4 regions of the Neobacillus sp. NPDC093182 genome follow, and region 3 is predicted to be linked to each of the others. Evidence: riboswitches for the same ligand, from Rfam matches in the RefSeq annotation. Region 3 holds a riboswitch; each other region holds the start of a gene.
What was found. A riboswitch is a leader RNA that binds a small molecule or an ion and turns the genes downstream of it on or off. The one in region 3 is predicted to bind S-adenosylmethionine.

Region 1 (4,936 bases), on a different contig from region 3:
GGGAAACAACCAAATTATCATACATTACAGCAAGAAACGATCAACCATCTGTTAGTCAAGTACACCAAACAGGGGAAAAACGTTGTCCGCTTAAAAGGCGGTGATCCCTTCGTATTTGGACGCGGAGCGGAGGAGGTCGAAGCTTTGCTGGCAAAGGGGCTCCAAGTTGAAGTGGTTCCAGGGATAACAGCCGGAATAGCCGCTCCAGCCTATGCTGGAATCCCGATTACACATCGCGATTTAGGAAGCTCTTTTGCTGTCGTCACGGGGCATAAGCCGAAGGGGAAACCAACCGACATTAATTGGAAGAGCCTAGCTACAGGTGTTGACACACTGGCAATTTATATGGGAATCACAAACCTCCCGTATATTTGCGAGGAATTAATGAAGCATGGAAAAAAGGAAAATACTCCAGTTGCGATCATTCAGCAGGGAACAACTCTGGCGCAGCGAACCGTTACAGGAACACTAAGCTCAATTGTCAGCGTGGTTAAAAAAGAAGGTATTCAAAATCCTGCTATGATCGTTGTTGGAGAAGTTGTCACCTTCCGTGATAAAATAAGTTTACTAGAAGCAGAGGGGAAGGCGGAAAGCTATGCAACAATGGCTTAAAGAAGTCGCAAGAGGAAAAAGAGGGTCGAAAGACTTAGACTATCAACAAACAAAAGAAGTCGCTCAAACGATTATTAGCGGCAAGGCAACAGATGCCCAAATTGCTGCCTATCTGATTGCGCTCCGCTTGAAAACGGAATCGCCGGAGGAATTGCTGGCGTTTGTGCTTGCCTATCAGGATGTTAGCAATAAACTTGAAGTGTCAAACCGGTCTATTATTGATCTAGCCAGTCCGTATAATGGAAGGAATTCCTTTACGGGGACTATTCCTGCTGCCATTTTGATGGCTGAATACGGGTTTCCAGTGTTTTTACATGGCAGCGATTCACTGCCGCCGAAATATGGAACAGCGCTCAAGGATATTCTTTTACAATTAGGTATTAATGTTTCTCAACCGCCGCAAAGATTGGCAGAAACAATCCAAGAAGCAGGAATTGCTTTTGCAAACACAGAGGAATATTGCTCTAGTTTAGGAAAGCTGCGAGGAATCCGCAAAGAGCTGGGGGTGAGAACTCTTTTTAATACAGTAGAGAAGTTATTAAATCTAGCTAATGCAGAATCTCTGATGATGGGTGCATATCATCGGACAGCGATTAACAAAATTGCACCTATGTTTAAAGAGCTTTCCTTTAAAAATGTCTATGTCGTTCAAGGAACGGAAGGCTCTGAGGATTTGCCTGTTCACCGCAACAGCTTTATTTACAAAATAACAGACAATAAGATTGAATCTTCCATCGTAAAACCGGAGGAATACGGCCTGTTGGTGCACGAGTTAGATAAAGATATCAAGCTGTCTGTACAAGAACAGTCTGACATTACGCTGGCGATTCTCAGCGGGGAACAATCTGCATCACTCCAGCCCTATTACAATCAAGTGCTATTTAATACTGGCATAAGGTATCACCTGTTTGGTGCAGTAAATGACATAGGAGAAGGAATAGAGATCGCAAAACAACAACTAACGGATCAACGAGGTTTAAGTCAATTAGAAAAATGGAAAGTGATGTCTAACTAATGCGTTCTAGACGGTATTGCGTCCAGGGCGTTTTTTTTCTTGGCGAATGGAATAAAATGGTAGAAAATTTATTTTTCAAAATTTTTGTTTTACTCATTTACATAAAACCTATTGGTATGGTAGGATTAATTTCATCAAATACAAAATACTTATCAAGAGAGGCTGAGGGACTGGTCCTATGAAGCCCGGCAACCTGCTGTGCAAGGTGCTAATTCCAGCAAAATGATCTTCATTTTGGGAGATAAGGCGTTAAACTATCGTGAGATGCCTTTCCTTTTCGGGAAGGCTTTTTTGATAAACAGAGGAGGTTTATAGTAATGGCTACACCGGTAACATATGAAAACTTGAACCAAATATCCGATCATTTCTCTATTGAGGATAAAACAAAGGGAGCAAAATCGGTATTAGAGTGGGCATACAACTCGTATCCAGAAGACCAAATTGTGTATGCTTCGAGCTTTGGAGCTGAAGCGATTGTATTAATCGACCTTATCCAGCAGGTTAAGCCAGACGCGCATATTGTATTCTTAGATACTGGCTTACACTTTCCGGAAACGTATGAGGTAATTAACAAAATCGAAGAGCGTTTTCCTTCACTAAATATTGAGCGAAAACTCCCAAAGCTGACATTAGATGAACAACGCGAGCAATATGGGTCAGCACTATGGAAGAGGGAGCCTAACCAATGCTGTAATATCCGTAAAGTCATTCCATTAAGGGAGACGCTGACGGCAAAACAAGCTTGGATCTCAGGGCTTCGCCGAGAACAATCACCCACTAGAGCAAACACTCAATTTCTTAATAAAGATGATAAGTTTCAGAATATTAAAATCTGTCCGCTTATTCACTGGACATGGGACGAAGTTTGGGACTATATCAAGGAAAAAGATATCCCTTACAATACCTTACATGATCAAAATTACCCTAGTATCGGCTGTTTCCCTTGTACACAGCCTGTTACGGCAGATGGTGATTCACGTGCAGGGCGCTGGGCGGGAAGTGGCAAAACGGAGTGTGGCTTACACACATCCTAAAAGGGGGCTTTTAGTTTGCTCACAATTATAGCAGTTACGATAGGGTTATTTTTTGCAATTAATATTGGTGCAAGTGGTGCAGCTGCTTCGATGGGAATTTCTTACGGAGCAGGAGTGGTGAAGAAAAAGCTGGCACTGTTACTATGCGGTATTACCGTGTTCTTTGGGGCTTGGCTTGGCGGCGGTGAAGTAGTAAAAACCATTGGCAGCGGAATTGTACCAAACAGCACTTTTACCGTACCAATCGCTCTCATCGTTTTAGCATCAGCTGCGCTGTCTTTATTTTTAGCGAATATATTCGGGATACCACTTTCCACCAGTGAAGTAGCAGTAGGATCAGTAGTAGGGGCTGGAATTGTCTATCAATCTGTGTTTGTGAGTAACCTTGCATGGATTATGTTTTTTTGGCTGCTTACTCCTTTTGCGGCATTCGTGATTGCGATTCTAGCTGCGAATCTATTAAAAAATAAAACGTTGAAACGTTGGATGGAAGCGCCGAAAGCCATTCCAATCCTTTCTGTTCTTGTCGTATGTATGGGGTTATTTGAAGCTTTCTCAGCGGGGATGAACAATGTTGCCAATGCAGTGGGACCGCTAGTCGGGGCTGATATCATGTCGACAAGTGCCGGTATTTTCTGGGGCGGGCTTTTTGTAGCAGCTGGTGCCATTCTGTTAGGTCATCGTGTTCTTGAAACAAATGGGAAGAAAATTACCACGCTTCGTCTGGAAGAGGGCTGTGTCATTTCTGGAACAGGAGCAGCGATTGTTACTGTCGCCTCTGTTTTCGGCATTCCTGTACCACTGACACAAATCACAACATCTTCAATTATCGGCATTGGCTTTGCCAAACAAGGCAAGTCTGTCTTAAAAAAAGGTATAGTGGTTCAGCTTCTTACGGTTTGGATTGTGTCACCTGTTTTATCTATGGTGCTTTCTTATACACTTATCCAATTGCTGATTGAACATAACTTTTATCCGATTGTAGCAATGGCAGGTGTTTTAATCTCCGTATTTGGAGTGTCGTCATTGATGAAAAGGTCGAATCAACCAGTCGTAGAAGCAGCAGAAAAGTAGTTTGTTCGCTTCGCTAAAACATTTTTGATTTCAACGATAAATTCTTTATCGCTGATATAAATCTCTAATTTAGAGGATTTTTAATAAAATAACGTAAATTCAAAAAAGAAAGGTATGATTCTGTTGTCATTTTTACCAGCACCTCATGGAGGTAAACTAATCCAAGCATTTGATCCAAACTATGATGTAACATCCATTGTAAAAGAACTCGAAATCGACGCCATTGCCTTAAGTGACCTTGAGTTGATCGGTGTTGGGTTATTTAGTCCACTAACCGGTTTTCTTGGAAAAGCAGATTATGAAAATGTCGTAGAGAACATGCGCCTTGCAGACAATACGATTTGGTCTATTCCTGTTACACTTCCGGTTTCTTATGAAACAGCAGCAACACTTGAAGTGGGGGAGAAAATAAAGCTTGTTTACAATAAAGAGGTATATGGGGTTATTACCGTTTCAGAATGGTATGAACCGAATTTAGACAAGGAAGCCGTTGAGATTTATAAAACACTAGAAACTGCTCATCCAGGAGTTAAGCGTCTGTATGAAAGAGGACCTGTCTATGTGGCCGGTGAAGTAGTGTTAGTTAAAAAGCCTGAAAAAGGAATCTTCGGCGATGTTTGGTTCGAGCCGAAAGAAACACGTGCATTGTTTGAAGAAAAAGGCTGGAAAACAGTTGTCGGTTTCCAAACAAGAAATCCTATTCACCGTGCACATGAGTACATTCAAAAAGCAGCACTTGAAACAGTTGATGGACTTTTCGTGAACCCGCTTGTTGGGGAAACGAAGTCTGACGATATCCCAGCCGATGTTCGTCTAAAAAGCTATCGTGTCCTTCTTGAAAATTACTACCCTCGAGAACGTGTACAGCTTGGTGTCTACCCAGCGGCAATGAGATATGCAGGACCAAGAGAAGCGATTTTCCATGCAATTGCCCGCAAAAACTTTGGCTGCACGCATTTTATCGTTGGCCGTGACCACGCAGGTGTCGGTAATTATTACGGTACGTACGATGCTCAATTAATTTTTAATGAATTCCCTGAAGGGGAACTTGGTATTAAACCTTTATTCTTTGAACATAGCTTCTATTGCACAAAGTGTGAAGGAATGGCTTCTGATAAAACTTGCCCGCACAGCAGCGAAGACAGAGTGATCCTTTCTGGAACAAAAGTAAGAGAATTGCTTCGCGCAGGACAGCTTCCTC
Region 2 (4,936 bases), on a different contig from region 3:
TTTCACTAAAACCATTTTGCTCGAAACCGACTGAAAACGTCTTTATGGCTGGATGAAATTGTTTTGCAATCGAAGCAATAATGGAAGAGTCGATTCCGCCTGAAAGGAATGAACCAACAGGAACATCACTTCTCATATGCATTTTAACTGAATCGATTAACACGTCTTGAATTTCTTTAATAAATGCTGATTCTGCTTTCTGTACCGGGTTAAAACTTGCCTTCCAATATCTTTTAATTTCCATTGGAGAGCCAATCTTCTTGGTAAAATAATGTCCCGGTTCTAACTTATGAATGCCTTTTGACATCGTGTTTGGCTCAGGTACAAACTGATACGTTAAATAGTGCTGTAGGGAATCATAATCTAAAACATCGTTCTCTAGAGCTAGAAGGATACTCTTCTTCTCGGATGCAAAGAATGTTCTTTCTCCATCCTCAAAATAGAAGTACGGTTTAATCCCGAAAGGATCTCTTGCACCAAATACAATTTGTTCTTGTTTATCCCATATCGTAAAGGCGAACATCCCGCGCAGTTTTTCAACAGCCTTCTCTTTCAATTGGCTATATAGAGCAATAATAACTTCTGTATCAGAGTTTGTTGCAAACTGTAAGCCTTCTTTGAGCAATTCTTCACGAAGTTCTAGGTAGTTATATACCTCACCATTAAAGATAATCCAATAGCGCTCATTTTCATACGTTAATGGCTGATGCCCGCATTCAATATCAATAATGCTTAAGCGGCGAAAACCGAATTGAATATGGTCATCATAATAAAAGCCATCATCATCTGGTCCACGATGGGTTATAATATCGTTCATATTTTTGAATTGTTGTTTTTGATCATCACGATAGTTTTGTGCCTTGTCGTGTACACAACCAATAAAACCACACATTATGTACGTCACCTACTCCAATCTAAATATCCAAACTTAAAAAACATACTCTCCTATCCTACCACTATTCATATAAAAATGTCAGTGTGAAAGGTAGGAAAATTCAGGTACAAATAGTTTTCACCTAAACACATTGCCCTAAACTTAGACGACGAAATCAAAAAGAGAGTTACATTAAAAATGCAACTCCCCTGTACATTGGGTTTAATTAAATATTTGCTTGTTGACGTAATGTGTCTGCTTTATCTGTACGCTCCCAAGGAAGGTCAACATCTGTACGGCCGAAATGACCATATGCTGCAGTTTGTTTATAGATTGGGCGACGAAGATTTAACATGTTAATGATTCCAGCTGGGCGAAGGTCAAAGTTTTTACTAACTAGATTGACTAAAACTTCTTCGCTTACTTTTCCAGTCCCAAATGTGTCAATGGAAATGGAAACAGGTCTTGCAACACCAATTGCATAGGCAAGCTGCACTTCAACCTTATCTGCAAGTCCTGCTGCTACAATATTCTTCGCAACATAACGAGCTGCATAGGCTGCAGAACGGTCAACTTTTGTAGGATCTTTACCAGAGAATGCGCCGCCGCCGTGACGAGCATATCCGCCATACGTATCAACAATAATTTTACGTCCAGTTAGACCAGCATCCCCTTGAGGTCCACCGATAACAAAACGACCTGTAGGATTAATGAAATACTTTGTATTTTCATCAATTAGTTCTTTCGGAACAACTGGATTAATAACATACTCTTTTACATTACGTTGGATTTGCTCTAACGTAATTTCGGGATGGTGCTGTGTTGAAATAACAATCGTATCAATACGGACAGGTTTGTCGTTCTCATCGTATTCTACCGTTACTTGTGTCTTTCCATCCGGACGCAGGTAAGGAAGAATTTCCTCTTTACGAACCTCAGTTAAACGACGTGCAAGCTTGTGAGCTAATGAAATTGGTAGAGGCATTAGTTCTTTCGTTTCGTTACATGCAAACCCAAACATTAAACCTTGGTCTCCTGCCCCAATAGCTTCAATTTCTTCATCAGACATTTGCCCTTCACGTGCTTCAAGTGCCTGATCGACCCCCATCGCAATGTCTGGAGACTGCTCACCTATAGAGGTAATAACACCACATGTTTCGGAATCAAAGCCATACTTAGCACGATTGTACCCAATTCCTTTAATTGTTTCACGAACGATCTTTGGAATATCAACGTAAGTAGATGTAGTGATTTCACCTGCCACTAAGACTAATCCAGTTGTAACGGACGTTTCAGCAGCAACCCGAGCATTTGCATCCTTTGCTAAAATCGCATCTAGAATCGAATCAGAAATTTGGTCACAGATTTTATCTGGATGACCTTCCGTAACTGACTCAGAAGTGAACAAACGACGTTTTGTTGACATCTGATTTCCTCCTATATTATGAGATAAATCAAGGTTCATATGAAGGTTACAGGTATACTTCTAGAACCACTGAAATTGATACGGTACTCATTCCCTTAGTATGAAATAAACAAAGGATTTTTATTAGCAGCTCTTTTGATAAAAGGTCTTATACAAAACAAAAAACCTTACCACATGAGGAAAGGTTGTTCCGGTCCTTTCACTCTTATCGTTCAAGGTCAAAACCTTGCGTCAGATTAGCACCTTCGCACTTGAGAAAATGATAACTACGTAATCATCTTCTCATAAAGCAGGTTGCTGGGTTTCATAGGGCCTGTCCCTCCACCAGCTCAGGATAAGAGAGTATCCGTTCAAATTAGTATCATACTTGAACCTCTCGAACATTGTCAATGAATTTGCTAGCAAATTAAGGATAATTATATGAAATTTTTCCATTTTAAATTTATACTTAATAATACAACCCAAATTCACCAATTAGTATAGACTATTCGATTAAATGTGTTATACTTTTTATGAATATATCGAATATTAAAAACTTGAAAAGGAAGGTTCGTTCTGATGAATTCAGTACATGTCCCAAATGAATTAAACCAATTGCTGGAAGACAGTCATGTGCATATTCAAATGTCTGTTCCTCAATTAGTGGAAAAAATACTATCTAGAAATGAAGGAAAACTAACCTCAACTGGTGCGATCAGTGTATCAACAGGTAAATATACTGGAAGATCTCCTCAAGACAAATTTATTGTAATGGAAGAATCCATTAAGGATAAAATTGATTGGGGTAATTTAAATCAGCCCATTTCAGAAGAAGTTTTTAATAACCTCTATCAAAAAGTTTTAGAATACTTAAAAGAAAAAAATGAAATCTTTGTTTTTAAAGGATTTGCAGGGGCTGATAAAAAGACCCAATTGCCGATTCAAATTGTGAATGAATTTGCTTGGCATAATCTATTCGCCCATCAACTATTTATTCGTCCTAGTGAAGAAGAATTGCTGACACATAAACCTGGTTTCACGGTCATTTCTGCTCCAAACTTTAAAGCAAATCCTGTAGTAGATGGAACAAAGTCTGAAACCTTTATTATTATCTCATTCGAAAAACGAACGATATTAATCGGCGGAACAGAATATGCTGGCGAAATGAAAAAGTCGATTTTTTCAATCATGAACTACCTATTACCTGAAAATAATATTTTCTCTATGCACTGCTCTGCTAATATAGGTGTGGAAGGTGATGTTGCTCTGTTCTTCGGTCTTTCTGGGACAGGTAAAACCACTTTATCAGCAGACCCCAAACGCCGTTTAATTGGTGATGATGAACATGGCTGGTCTTCTAATGGCGTTTTTAATATTGAAGGCGGATGCTATGCAAAAACAATTAATCTTTCCAGGGAAAAAGAACCGCAAATTTTTGATGCCATCCATTTTGGTTCTGTATTAGAAAATGTTGTTCTCAATCCCGATACAAGAATTGCAGATTATGACGATGCAACTCTAACTGAAAATACAAGGGCTGCTTATCCGATGCACGCCATTGAAAATATAGTTGAACCGAGCATTGCGGGTCACCCGAATACCATTGTCTTTTTAACCGCCGATGCATTTGGGGTATTGCCTCCAATCTCGAAGTTAACAAAAGAGCAGGCAATGTATCATTTCTTGAGTGGTTATACATCCAAGTTAGCCGGAACCGAGCGTGGTGTTACATCTCCAGAAGCGACCTTCTCCACCTGCTTTGGCGCACCATTCCTGCCTTTACCTGCAACACGTTATGCAGAAATGCTTGGTGAAAAGATTCTTGAGCATAATGCAAATGTCTTTCTTGTTAATACTGGCTGGACTGGCGGAGAATACGGAGTGGGGAGCCGCATGAAGTTATCCTATACACGAGCAATGATTCAGGCTGCACTTGAAGGGGAACTAAACAATGTCGAAACAGTAAAAGACGATATTTTTGGACTAAATATTCCACTCCATATTGCAGGTGTACCTGATGAGGTTCTTCAACCAAGCAAAACTTGGGATGACCCACAAGCCTATGAGAAGAAAGCAAAAGATTTAGCGGCTAAATTCCGTGAAAACTTTAAAAAATTCACCAGAGTTGATTCAGAAATTGAAGAAAAAGGCGGACCAATTGCCTAAATAGAGAAAGCCCTTATCGTATTTCGATAAGGGCCTTTACTAATTTGTAGAATTTAGTGAAATTAATTGGTAAGTTAACCAAGTGCGGTTTTCTTGCCATTCTACTTTTTTAATGACAGCTGTCCCGTTCGTGTCGCTTTCAATGGTTTTTCTCACGTCAATGGGAATATCAATCGGATAAAGTCGATAGCCTTCTTTTTCTAAAACAAAACGATTTTCTTCGATTCTTGTTTCTCTGCCTTTTGTTACGATCATCGTATTTAACTCAAGAGGCATACCCATATGTACCCAACTCCTCTGTGATTGGACTTACTTTTATTTTATCATCTTTTGATTTGACATTTCATCCACTTCGTTAAATCTTTCACGATTTTTCTGTTTACTACGGGAGGAAAGTAATGGGTAAACTCATCAAAGTACCAGCACTCCACCGGCTTATTTAACATCTTGAGTCTTCTTTCTAGTCTGTAGGCATGCTCTACCGATACATT
Region 3 (4,936 bases):
TTGCAGAGGATTATCACTTACCTTAATAGCAAGGTTGCCGCTTGTTCCCATAAACCAATCGCGCTCAGCTAGTTCATCCTTTATATCTGCTAACTCCTGCCATTTTTCCTCTAACATGATGTCCTCTTCACCTCAATCTGATTTTTAATTTCATCTATACAGTCAAAAAAAGTAATAAAACCTTTATGGTTTAAACCCCATTCAGCACATTTTTCCTCTAACAAATCTCTTGCCAGTACAAAATCAGCTTGTTTCGCTGCCTCAAGATCGGTTACGGAGTCACCGATTACGATTGTAAAGATATCTTCATCTTGGTTTAACTTTCGTATAATACTAGGTTTGCAGCATCCGCATTCATTTTCACATAAAGAATCACAGGTATATGGCCAAAGTATTCTTATGTTTTCTCCTGAAAAATCGCTGTGGTTACAATAAATCCCTTCAAACGGGCCGTATTTTTCAAGAATCGGATAAACAAAGAAATCTATCCCGCCGCTGACAATATAAAAAGGAATATTTTCTGTTCTAGCAAACTGGACAAATTCAGAAAACCCTTTGCGTATCTTGGCGTTTTCAATTGCAAATTTTGTAATTTCATCTTTTTGGCTGCTAGGTAATTCCCAAAATAATTTGCCTACACCCTCACTAATAGAGATCTTTTGTGATAAAATCTGATCTTTAATTTGCTCCCAATTAGGTGGTGCAAATTTTTTCATGATTGCAATGATGTTATCACTCTCGGTAATCGTCCCATCAAAATCACAGTAGATGACAGGCTTCATTTATTCTGACACCTCTGCATTTCCCCATAACTGTAATGCACTCTTTAGCTCCGGATATTGCTCTCTTCCTTCTGCTAAGGTCTTCCCTTGAAGATTCACTTCAATTGCTTGTCGGAATGCAAGTCCGCCGCCGCGCGCACCATTTGGATGCCCATGAACGCCGCCTCCAGCGTTAATGACAGATTCAATTCCGAAATCCCGAATCAACAGCGGCACTAACCCAGGATGTATGCCTGCCGATGGGACAGGAAACGACCGCTTTATAGTATCTGTTTTAACTAATTCCTCTGCGATTGAAATGGCAGAGGATTTCTCTAATGCCACTGTTCCATATGGTGATGGAAATAATGACAAATCAGCACCTGCAAGTCTAAGAAGCTTACCTAATAACAAGGAATGCGAGAGACCATAATGGGATGATGATGTTAAAGCCCCGCTTACAGCAGGATGAGCCATTAATGGTAAGGAAATTTGATCATCCTCACGCAGCTCTTGTAAAACGTCTAATCCATAAGCAAAAACATTAAAAAGTAACAAGTCTGCACCAAGCTCTTTTGCTTTCCTAGCTTTGTCCTTCAACTGCGATGTTCTGCCTGTTAGATTTACCGCATACAAGGTACGATGTCCGGTATGTTCAAATGCTTCCTGTAACACTTTTTTGCCTTCTGTTATTCTTTTTTCAAATGGAGTCAGCTCATTTTCAAAAAGAATTTCGTCATCCTTTACGAAATCAACACCGCCAAGAGCCTGTTGCTTTAACTGCTCTGTTAGAAAATTTATATCCTTCCCCAAAACTCCTTTAAAGATGCTCATTAATAGCGGACGGTTAAAAACCCCGAGCTTTTCTCTTAATCCTTCAATACCAAATCTAGGTCCAGGGAATTTGCTTTTTAATTCATCCTCAAACTGTAAATCAATTAATTTTATTTTTCCATCTAATGAAAGTTTTCCAAAAACGGTGGTCAGAATGGCAGGAATATCATTAGAAAAATTGATGGTTGGATATGCAATACGGATAGTCGACTGATCCTCTTGTAAACCTTCAGTCGAAACTACCCTGCCTTTGTGCTTGCGTAATTGACTCTGTTCTAGTTCAGGTAAGTTCGTCCATGAACCGACAGTCAAACCTAAAGCAATTTCCTCAGCTTTTTTTTCAAGATTTTTTTCACCGTGAACTAGGTATGTAGCTATTAATTCAGTCAATTTCACTCTTCCTTTCTAGAGAAACATAAAAAACCTCTTCCAAAAAGAAGAGGTTAGCATCGCAAACTAACATCTTCTCATCTTTCAGCTTGTGCTGCAAGATTTAGCACCGTGCCTAACATAAGTGTTAAGTCGGTTGCCGGGCTTCATAGGGCTTTTCCCTCCGCCTGCTCTTGATAAGAAAACGATCGTATTAGTTACTATTATCATGTTGATAAACTATATTTTGCATTATCCCAAGAATTATATTTTTTGTCAATGCTATTTTTTAAATATTTCTAACTTACTAATTCTTCTAACCGCTTCTCCTAAACGTTCCTCACTTGTGAGCAAACCAACCCGGACATAGCCTTCACCTAATTCACCAAATGCAATCCCAGGAGCAACGGCAATATGTGCCTGCTTCAGAAGGATATCAGCAAATTCAGTAGAAGTAAGCCCTTCAGGTACCTTTAGCCAAGCAAAAAAGGATCCCTTTGGCGCTGTCACATTCCAGCCAAGAGAACGAAGTCCCTCTATCAAAACATTTCTCCTGCGCTCATAGAGATTATTCAATTCTCGAACACAATCCTGCGGACCGGTTAATGCTTCCGCAGCTGCTTCCTGAATACCGCCAAATATGCTGCAATATAGATGGTCTTGTAAAAGCTCAATGGCTGAAATAACACTGCTATTGCCTACTGCGAATCCAACACGCCACCCTGCCATGTTGTAGGTTTTCGAAAGAGTATAGATTTCAATGCCAACTTCTTTTGCTCCATCAATCTGTAAAAAACTGACTGGCTTATCTCCATCAAAGCCTATTGCCCCATAGGCAAAATCGTGAACCACACAAATATCATTAAGGCTTGCAAGTTTAACCGTCTCCTCAAAAAATTCCTTTGTGGCTGCAGCCCCTGTTGGATTGTTCGGATAATTAAGGAACATTAATTTTGCTCTTTCAATCGCCTCAGAAGGTAACTCATTAAAGTCTGGCAGAAAATTATTACTTTCCCGTAATGGCATCGTTACCATTTCTGCCTTTGCTAGCGCTACCCCAGATAAGTAATCAGGATAACCTGGATCAGGAACAAGCATTGTATCACCTGGATTTAATAGGCATTGTGGAATTTCCACTAATCCTGCCTTACCTCCAAACAAAATGGCTACTTCCTTATCCGGATCAATGGTTACATCATATTCTCTTTTGTAAAAATCTGCAGCCGCCTGCTTTAAATAACCATGTCCCTGAAATGGAGAATACCTATGGTTTGCAGGATTTGCGGCTGCTTCCTGCATTTTTTTTACGATATGGTTGGGGGTAGCCTGATCGGGATTACCCTGTCCTAAATTAATTACATCATAGCCTGCTTCAATGTATTTCCCTACCTTTTTTACTAAAGAAGCAAAAAACTGTTTCGGAAGATTGTTTAAAATTTCCGATGTTGGAAATTGTTTCATCATATCACCTGCTTTAATTTATACATTTTGTTGTTGAATTCTAGTCACAAATGATATAACTTTTAAGACAGCTTGTAAAGAAAAAATTCCGAAATTTCAAAATGAGGTGAAGTTGGGTGAAATTTAAAATAACTTGTTTGCAAATGGATATTGCCTTTGGAGATCCAAATAAAAACTATCAACACGCAGAAAAACTTATCGGAAATGCAATGAAAGAAAATCCTGATATTATTGTGTTACCGGAGTTATGGACAACAGGGTATGATTTGACACGCCTTGACACCATTGCAGACAGGAATGCAGAAAAAACGATTGATTTTTTAACGAAAGCTGCAAAAAAATATCAAGTTCACTTTGTCGGAGGTTCGGTGGCAAATCGAGGAGGTCAAGGAGTTAAAAATACCCTCCTAATCGTCAATAATGAAGGAAAGCTTGTCCAATCATATAGTAAACTGCATCTTTTTAAATTGATGGATGAGCATCTTTACCTCGAGGCAGGTCAAGAGAAAGGGTTATTTGAATTGGATAATCGGTCTTTCGGCGGAGTCATTTGCTATGATATTCGTTTCCCAGAATGGATTCGTGCACATACCGCAAAAGGAGCTGAAGCATTATTTGTTGTTGCAGAATGGCCAGCTCCCCGTTTATCGCACTGGAGATCATTGTTAATTGCAAGAGCCATTGAAAATCAATGTTTCGTCATTGCCTGCAACCGCTCCGGATCTGATCCAAATAATGAATTCGCTGGTCATTCCATGATTATTGACCCATGGGGAGAAGTAATCGCTGAAGCTGGAGCAAATGAGGAAATATTGTCTGTAGTAATTGAGTTGGACCTCGTAAAGGATATTCGAAAACAAATCCCCATTTTTGAAGATAGAAGACCAGATTTATACTAGCCAAAAAAACCACTTCCAATTATCGGCAGTGGTTTTCCTAATTTTCATGTTTTAATGGTATCCTAATCTTAAATAAAGTTCCTATTCCTTCTTCACTTTCAACTTCAATACTCCCTTTATGTTCCTCGATAATTCGATAACTGACCATCAATCCAAGCCCAGTACCTTTTTCTTTAGTAGTATAAAACGGTTTTCCAAGTTTTTTTATTTTATCCTTAGGAATCCCCGTTCCTTCATCACGAATTGAAATCTGGATAAATTGGTCCTTAATGGACTTTATCGCAATGGTAATTGCTCCACCGCCCGGCATGACTTCAATTGCGTTTTTTATAAGATTAATAAAGACTTTTTTTAATTGGTTGGGTTCACAATAGACGGATGGCAATTGTTCTTCATAATGAGTATGGAATTGAACATTGTACAGCACAGCTTGAGCACTTAATAAATCTACTATTTCCCTCATTATTTGACAAATGTCTTTCTCTTGAAATCGAATTTCCTGAGGTTTTGCCAGGATTAAGAACTCATTAATAATAGAATCAATTCTTGCTAACTCAGAGGTAATGACATCATAATACATAGCGTGTTGAGACTTAATTGTTGGCTCAAGTA
Region 4 (4,936 bases), on a different contig from region 3:
AAACAAATCTCCTCCGCCGTAGGCAATTAATATAATCGCAGACCCAAAGGTGAGGGCAGCCATCGGGTAGGCAAAAGGGGAATGTTCCAAATAAAAGTAGTTACCAGTCTTAAAAGCAACAATTACACCAAAACCGATAAACATACTTGCAAGCATAGCTCTTAAAATATACCGTAACAGGCTTTGTCTAAAGACTTTTACCTTCTTTAAAGCCAGCTTTTCGACTTCACTTAAGAGTGGCATTTCCATATGTACATCACCATCCACTGTTTAAAAAATACTATCTCTTTAGCTTTAATAAAGGAACAGTAAATTATGCATGAATAGAATAATAGATTAAATAATAACATAAGTTTTTCTGAAAGACTTTAAATTACCATAATATCCATATTTCAGCTATAATGAAGTGGTTTTTCTAATACTGATTTTAAGGAGTTTACTATGTCCGATTTGAAAAAAATAACCCCTGAAAATGATCCGTGGGAAGCTTATAATGATATAAAGCAATACGGAAAACCTCAGCTTACCAATATTGAATTCACGACTACAACCTTATGTAATATGCGCTGTGAGCATTGTGCAGTAGGGTACACCCTTCAAACAAAAGACCCCGAAGCACTTCCGGTGGATTTGCTTTTGCATAGGTTAAATGAAATTCCAACCCTCCGGTCGCTTAGTATCACAGGCGGCGAGCCGATGCTTTCCCTGTCTTCTATAAAAAATTACGTGGTGCCAATATTAAAGTATGCTCATGAAAACGGTGTTCGGACGCAAATTAATTCGAATTTAACACTCGATTTAGCACGCTATGAATTAATTATTCCTTATTTAGATGTTTTACATATCTCGCATAATTGGGGAACGGCAGATGATTTTGTTGAGGGTGGATTTGCTAGGATGGCAAACAAGCCTGATTACAAGCAGCGTGAAAAGTATTTTACTAGAATGATAGAAAACAGCAGGGAATTAGTGAAGGCTGGTGTAATGGTATCCGCGGAAACAATGCTTAACAAACGAACATTACCTCATCTGGAGAAAATACATCGCCAAATTGTCGATGAGATGCTCTGTCAGCGGCATGAGATTCACCCTATGTATCCAAGTGATTTTGCAAGTAATCTGGAAACGTTATCCCTGATTGAAATTAGGGAAGCTATTCATCATTTATTAGACGTTCGTGATGAAAATGTATGGATGCTTTTTGGAACGCTTCCTTTTTATGCATGTAGCCATAAAACAGAGGATTTAGAACTGTTAACTAGACTTTTTCAAAGTAGAAATGTAACGGTAAGAAATGATCCTGATGGCCGTTCGCGACTAAATGTTAACATTTTTAATGGAGATATAATCGTAACGGATTTTGGTGATACCCCGCCATTAGGGAATGTTCAAAATACCAAGCTGACGGATGCGTATGAAAACTGGCAATCCTCTGCGATTGCTAAGGAATTGAGTTGTCATTGTCCTGCTGTGTCATGTCTTGGTCCTAATATTTTAGTTAAAAATAGTTATTATCAGGATTTGGATTTTTCCAATCTCCAAAATAATATCAGCAAATAAAAAAAGCAGGAGCTCCCTGCTTTTTTCTATAATAATACCGAATTTTCAAATTAAAGAAAGTAAAACACCTATCTTTTGGCAAGTGGAAAGGATAATGTGATGACTACCAATAAGTTTTTCAATTAAAAATATTTAGATAATACTATTGACAAATTGTTAATAGGAGATTAAATTTAGTTTAATACTTTAAACAAGTAAATAATACGTTCTCTTATCAAGAGTGGCAGAGGGACTGGCCCGATGACGCCCAGCAACCGTTCCGGAAGGAATTGGTGCTAAATCCTGCAAAACAAGGAATTGTTTTGAGAGATAAGAGAGGAGTAGTCCTTATTTTGTGATGAAACCTCTCTTTTCTGGAGAGGTTTTTTGTTTTTTCAAAGACCCTCCTAGGAGCAACGTTGGTAGGAACGCACGTAAAACAAAAAAGGGGAGCTTTTAACATGAAAAAGAATTTTTTTAAGAGCACATTTGTATCTGCGATTGCAGCAACACTATTGCTTACAGGCTGTGCTTCTGGAGGAGAAACAAAGCAAGCAACTGGAAATACAACAATTGAGGGAGTTCCGGAGCGTTTTGCAAAAGGGGAACAGCCAAAAATTAAGGTAATTCGAAAAATCGGCGGGGACGATCATACTGCCCAATTCCTAGCTGGTGCCAAGCAAGAGGGTGAAGCGCTAGGGTTCAAAGTAGATGTGTTTACGGCGAATGGAGATACAGCAAAATTTCATGACGCAATTAACCAAGCTTTAAACCAAGACTATGATGGATTTATTATTTCCCATGGTGACGATGATGCGACTATCAATGATGTCAAAAAAATCGTCGATGCTGGAAAAAGCATTGTTGCATTTGACTCCAATGCGAACCTGACAAAAGTGGATGGAGTTACGCTTACTTCACAGGATGATGAAGCGTTGGCCACGCTGGCATTAGAGCAATTAGTGAAAGAAACAAATGGTGAAGCCAATATCGCTTATTTATGGGTGGATGGATTCCCGCCAATGGTTCGCAGGAATAAAGTTTACCAGGATGTTTTAGAAAAGAACCCAGGAATCAAGGAAGTGGAGCGTTTTGGTGTTGCTTCTGCTGACACAAGCGTACAAACACAGAATGCAGTTGCGGCTATGTTGAACAAATATCCAAAAGGTGAACTGGATGCGATTTTTGCCACATGGGATGCTTTTGCGATTGGTGCTGCACGTGCACTTAAGGAAGCTGGAAGAGAAGAAGTTAAGCTTTATGGTATCGATGTTTCGAATGCGGATTTACAAGAAATTCAAAGAAAAGGCAGTGCTTGGAAGTATACTGCTGCAGTGGATCCAAAGGTCATTGGTGCGGTTAATATGAGACTATTAGCAAAGAAACTAGCAGGTGAAGAAACGCCGCAGACATTTGATCTTGAAGCGTCATTAATCTCACAAGAAGACCTTCAAAAGTCAACAGAACCGGTTAATATGGTGAACCTTGCTGATATTATTCCAGGCTGGGGTCAATCAACTGCCTTTGAAGAAGAATGGATGAAGAAGTTAAAAGAACATTATAAAAAATAACATAAAATAGACGCCTGCCTATACGGTTGGCGTCTATTTTATTGATAAAAATAAAGTTTTTGATTAAACTTAGGAAATCATAAAAAGAAAGAGTAATTGTGGTGAAGGTTAGATGGAAAATGAAAAAACACGTACATATGAAATAATGGAAGTATGTTTGCTTGCCGGAAAAATAATGCTCCAAAGCGGTGGAGAAACCTATCGGGTAGAGGATACGATGATGAGGATCGCTGCTGCTTTTGGAATTGAAAATTCACATAGTTATGTAACTCCAACAGGGATTATTTTTTCAGCTGAAGGTACTGAACCAACCAAAACAAAGTTGATACGAATATCAACAAGGTCTACTGACTTGAAAAAGGTAGCTATGGTAAATAGTATTTCACGAAGGATTACTAGCGGCGAATTAAATCTCGAATCAGCTTTAACACTTCTAAAAGAGCTTGACGCCTTAAATGTTACCTTTCCGTTTATGGTTCAGGTTGCGGCTGCCTCCATTGCCAGCGGCTGTTTTATGATTATGTTTATGGGTGAGTGGATTGATTTTATCCCAGCGATGTTATCTGGAGGAGTAGGATATTTCGGCTTTTTATACATTCACCGCTACATACCAGTGAAGTTTTTCTCGGAATTTTTGGCCTCATTCATTATTGGATTACTATCCTTTTTCCTTGTAAAAATAGGAGCAGGACAGCAGCTGGATAAAATTATTATCGGGTCCGTCATGACGTTAGTACCTGGTCTTTTAGTCACTAATGCGGTAAGAGATTTAATGGCAGGACATTTAGTTTCGGGATTATCTAAAGGTGCGGAAGCATTGTTAACAGCATTTGCTATCGGATCGGGAATAGCAGTAGTGTTATCTTTTTTGTAAATGGAGGCTTAATGTGGATATCATTGGACAATTAATCACAAGCTTTATTGCAACAGCTGCTTTCGGAGTCATTTTTAATGCACCGAAGGAGACGTTAGTAAAATGCGGACTTGTTGGAATGGGTGGATGGATTATTTATTATATAGCGGAAAAGTATACAGGTGATTCTGTTTTAGCCACACTTGGAGCCACTCTTTTTGTAGGGATAGTCAGTCAGGAGTTAGCTAAATTCTATAAAACACCGGTCATTATTTTTAGCGTTGCGGGAATCATTCCATTAGTTCCTGGTGGTCTGGCATATGATACAATGAGGAATTTTGTCGAGGACGATTATTTTCAAGCCATGGCATTAGCTGCAAAAGTAACGTTATTATCAGGCTCAATCGCATTTGGTCTTGTTTTTTCAGAAGTTATCAATCAAGTGGTACGGAAAATTAAGGGAGTGAGGTTATAATTAATAAAATTGGACGAAGGCAGAGGAATCATATCCTCTGCCTTCTTTTGCTTTGATCCTAGATGGACCACTATTGTAACTTGTGAATGGTTGTTTCTGATTGTCAGCCATCGCAAGGTAAGTATTTATATATAATAAATGGTATTAAAAGACCAATTTGCCGCGGTTACTCTTCCACCTGATGGTTTTATACCTAAACGACGTAAGCCCTGCCTCTCTTACGTCCTTACGGCTCCGAAGCCGATCCAGCGTGAATAAGTTTTACTTTTAAAACATAAGCAGAATGCCAGAAAAAATTCTTACATTGCGTTATCTATCTATTACAAGTTACATAAAATCTAAAGCACAATTAATAATATTACACCCTGTTGTGTAATATGTCAATATGAAAATTTGGCATGACCATAATAGTGCCTTTCTTTCAAAAAAAGGAAATAGTGAGCCGTAAGTAGAAATTATAGTGATAGAAAAGGAAGGGAGGGGTAAAATGCTCTTTTT

Region 1: it holds a riboswitch for S-adenosylmethionine, as region 3 does, so the genes downstream of both, ACIQAA_RS31395 (phosphoadenylyl-sulfate reductase) here and mtnW (2,3-diketo-5-methylthiopentyl-1-phosphate enolase) in region 3, are expected to answer to the same signal.
Region 2: it holds a riboswitch for S-adenosylmethionine, as region 3 does, so the genes downstream of both, metK (methionine adenosyltransferase) here and mtnW (2,3-diketo-5-methylthiopentyl-1-phosphate enolase) in region 3, are expected to answer to the same signal.
Region 4: it holds a riboswitch for S-adenosylmethionine, as region 3 does, so the genes downstream of both, ACIQAA_RS05770 (sugar ABC transporter substrate-binding protein) here and mtnW (2,3-diketo-5-methylthiopentyl-1-phosphate enolase) in region 3, are expected to answer to the same signal.

The regions. Positions count from the first base shown of each region.
Region 1 is NZ_JBIVOI010000029.1:25,882-30,817, forward strand. It holds gene cobA (uroporphyrinogen-III C-methyltransferase) at 1-612, shown strand, start outside; gene ACIQAA_RS31390 (anthranilate phosphoribosyltransferase) at 596-1,627, shown strand; SAM riboswitch class I at 1,774-1,875, shown strand; gene ACIQAA_RS31395 (phosphoadenylyl-sulfate reductase) at 1,945-2,661, shown strand; gene ACIQAA_RS31400 (sulfate permease) at 2,677-3,735, shown strand; gene sat (sulfate adenylyltransferase) at 3,850-4,936, shown strand, end outside.
Region 2 is NZ_JBIVOI010000001.1:841,549-846,484, forward strand. It holds gene asnB (asparagine synthase (glutamine-hydrolyzing)) at 1-892, opposite strand, end outside; gene metK (methionine adenosyltransferase) at 1,101-2,300, opposite strand; SAM riboswitch class I at 2,503-2,641, opposite strand; gene pckA (phosphoenolpyruvate carboxykinase (ATP)) at 2,859-4,445, shown strand; gene ACIQAA_RS04400 (DUF2584 domain-containing protein) at 4,485-4,727, opposite strand; gene ACIQAA_RS04405 (alpha/beta hydrolase family protein) at 4,769-4,936, opposite strand, start outside.
Region 3 is NZ_JBIVOI010000018.1:73,620-78,555, reverse strand. It holds gene ACIQAA_RS26510 (methylthioribulose 1-phosphate dehydratase) at 1-117, opposite strand, end outside; gene ACIQAA_RS26505 (2-hydroxy-3-keto-5-methylthiopentenyl-1-phosphate phosphatase) at 111-782, opposite strand; gene mtnW (2,3-diketo-5-methylthiopentyl-1-phosphate enolase) at 783-1,985, opposite strand; SAM riboswitch class I at 2,060-2,168, opposite strand; gene ACIQAA_RS26495 (pyridoxal phosphate-dependent aminotransferase) at 2,247-3,425, opposite strand; gene ACIQAA_RS26490 (carbon-nitrogen family hydrolase) at 3,542-4,324, shown strand; gene ACIQAA_RS26485 (PAS domain-containing sensor histidine kinase) at 4,362-4,936, opposite strand, start outside.
Region 4 is NZ_JBIVOI010000002.1:236,013-240,948, reverse strand. It holds gene ACIQAA_RS05780 (formate/nitrite transporter family protein) at 1-249, opposite strand, end outside; gene yfkAB (radical SAM/CxCxxxxC motif protein YfkAB) at 442-1,560, shown strand; SAM riboswitch class I at 1,769-1,876, shown strand; gene ACIQAA_RS05770 (sugar ABC transporter substrate-binding protein) at 2,001-3,110, shown strand; gene ACIQAA_RS05765 (threonine/serine exporter family protein) at 3,223-3,984, shown strand; gene ACIQAA_RS05760 (threonine/serine exporter family protein) at 3,998-4,438, shown strand; gene ACIQAA_RS05755 (ion channel) at 4,926-4,936, shown strand, end outside.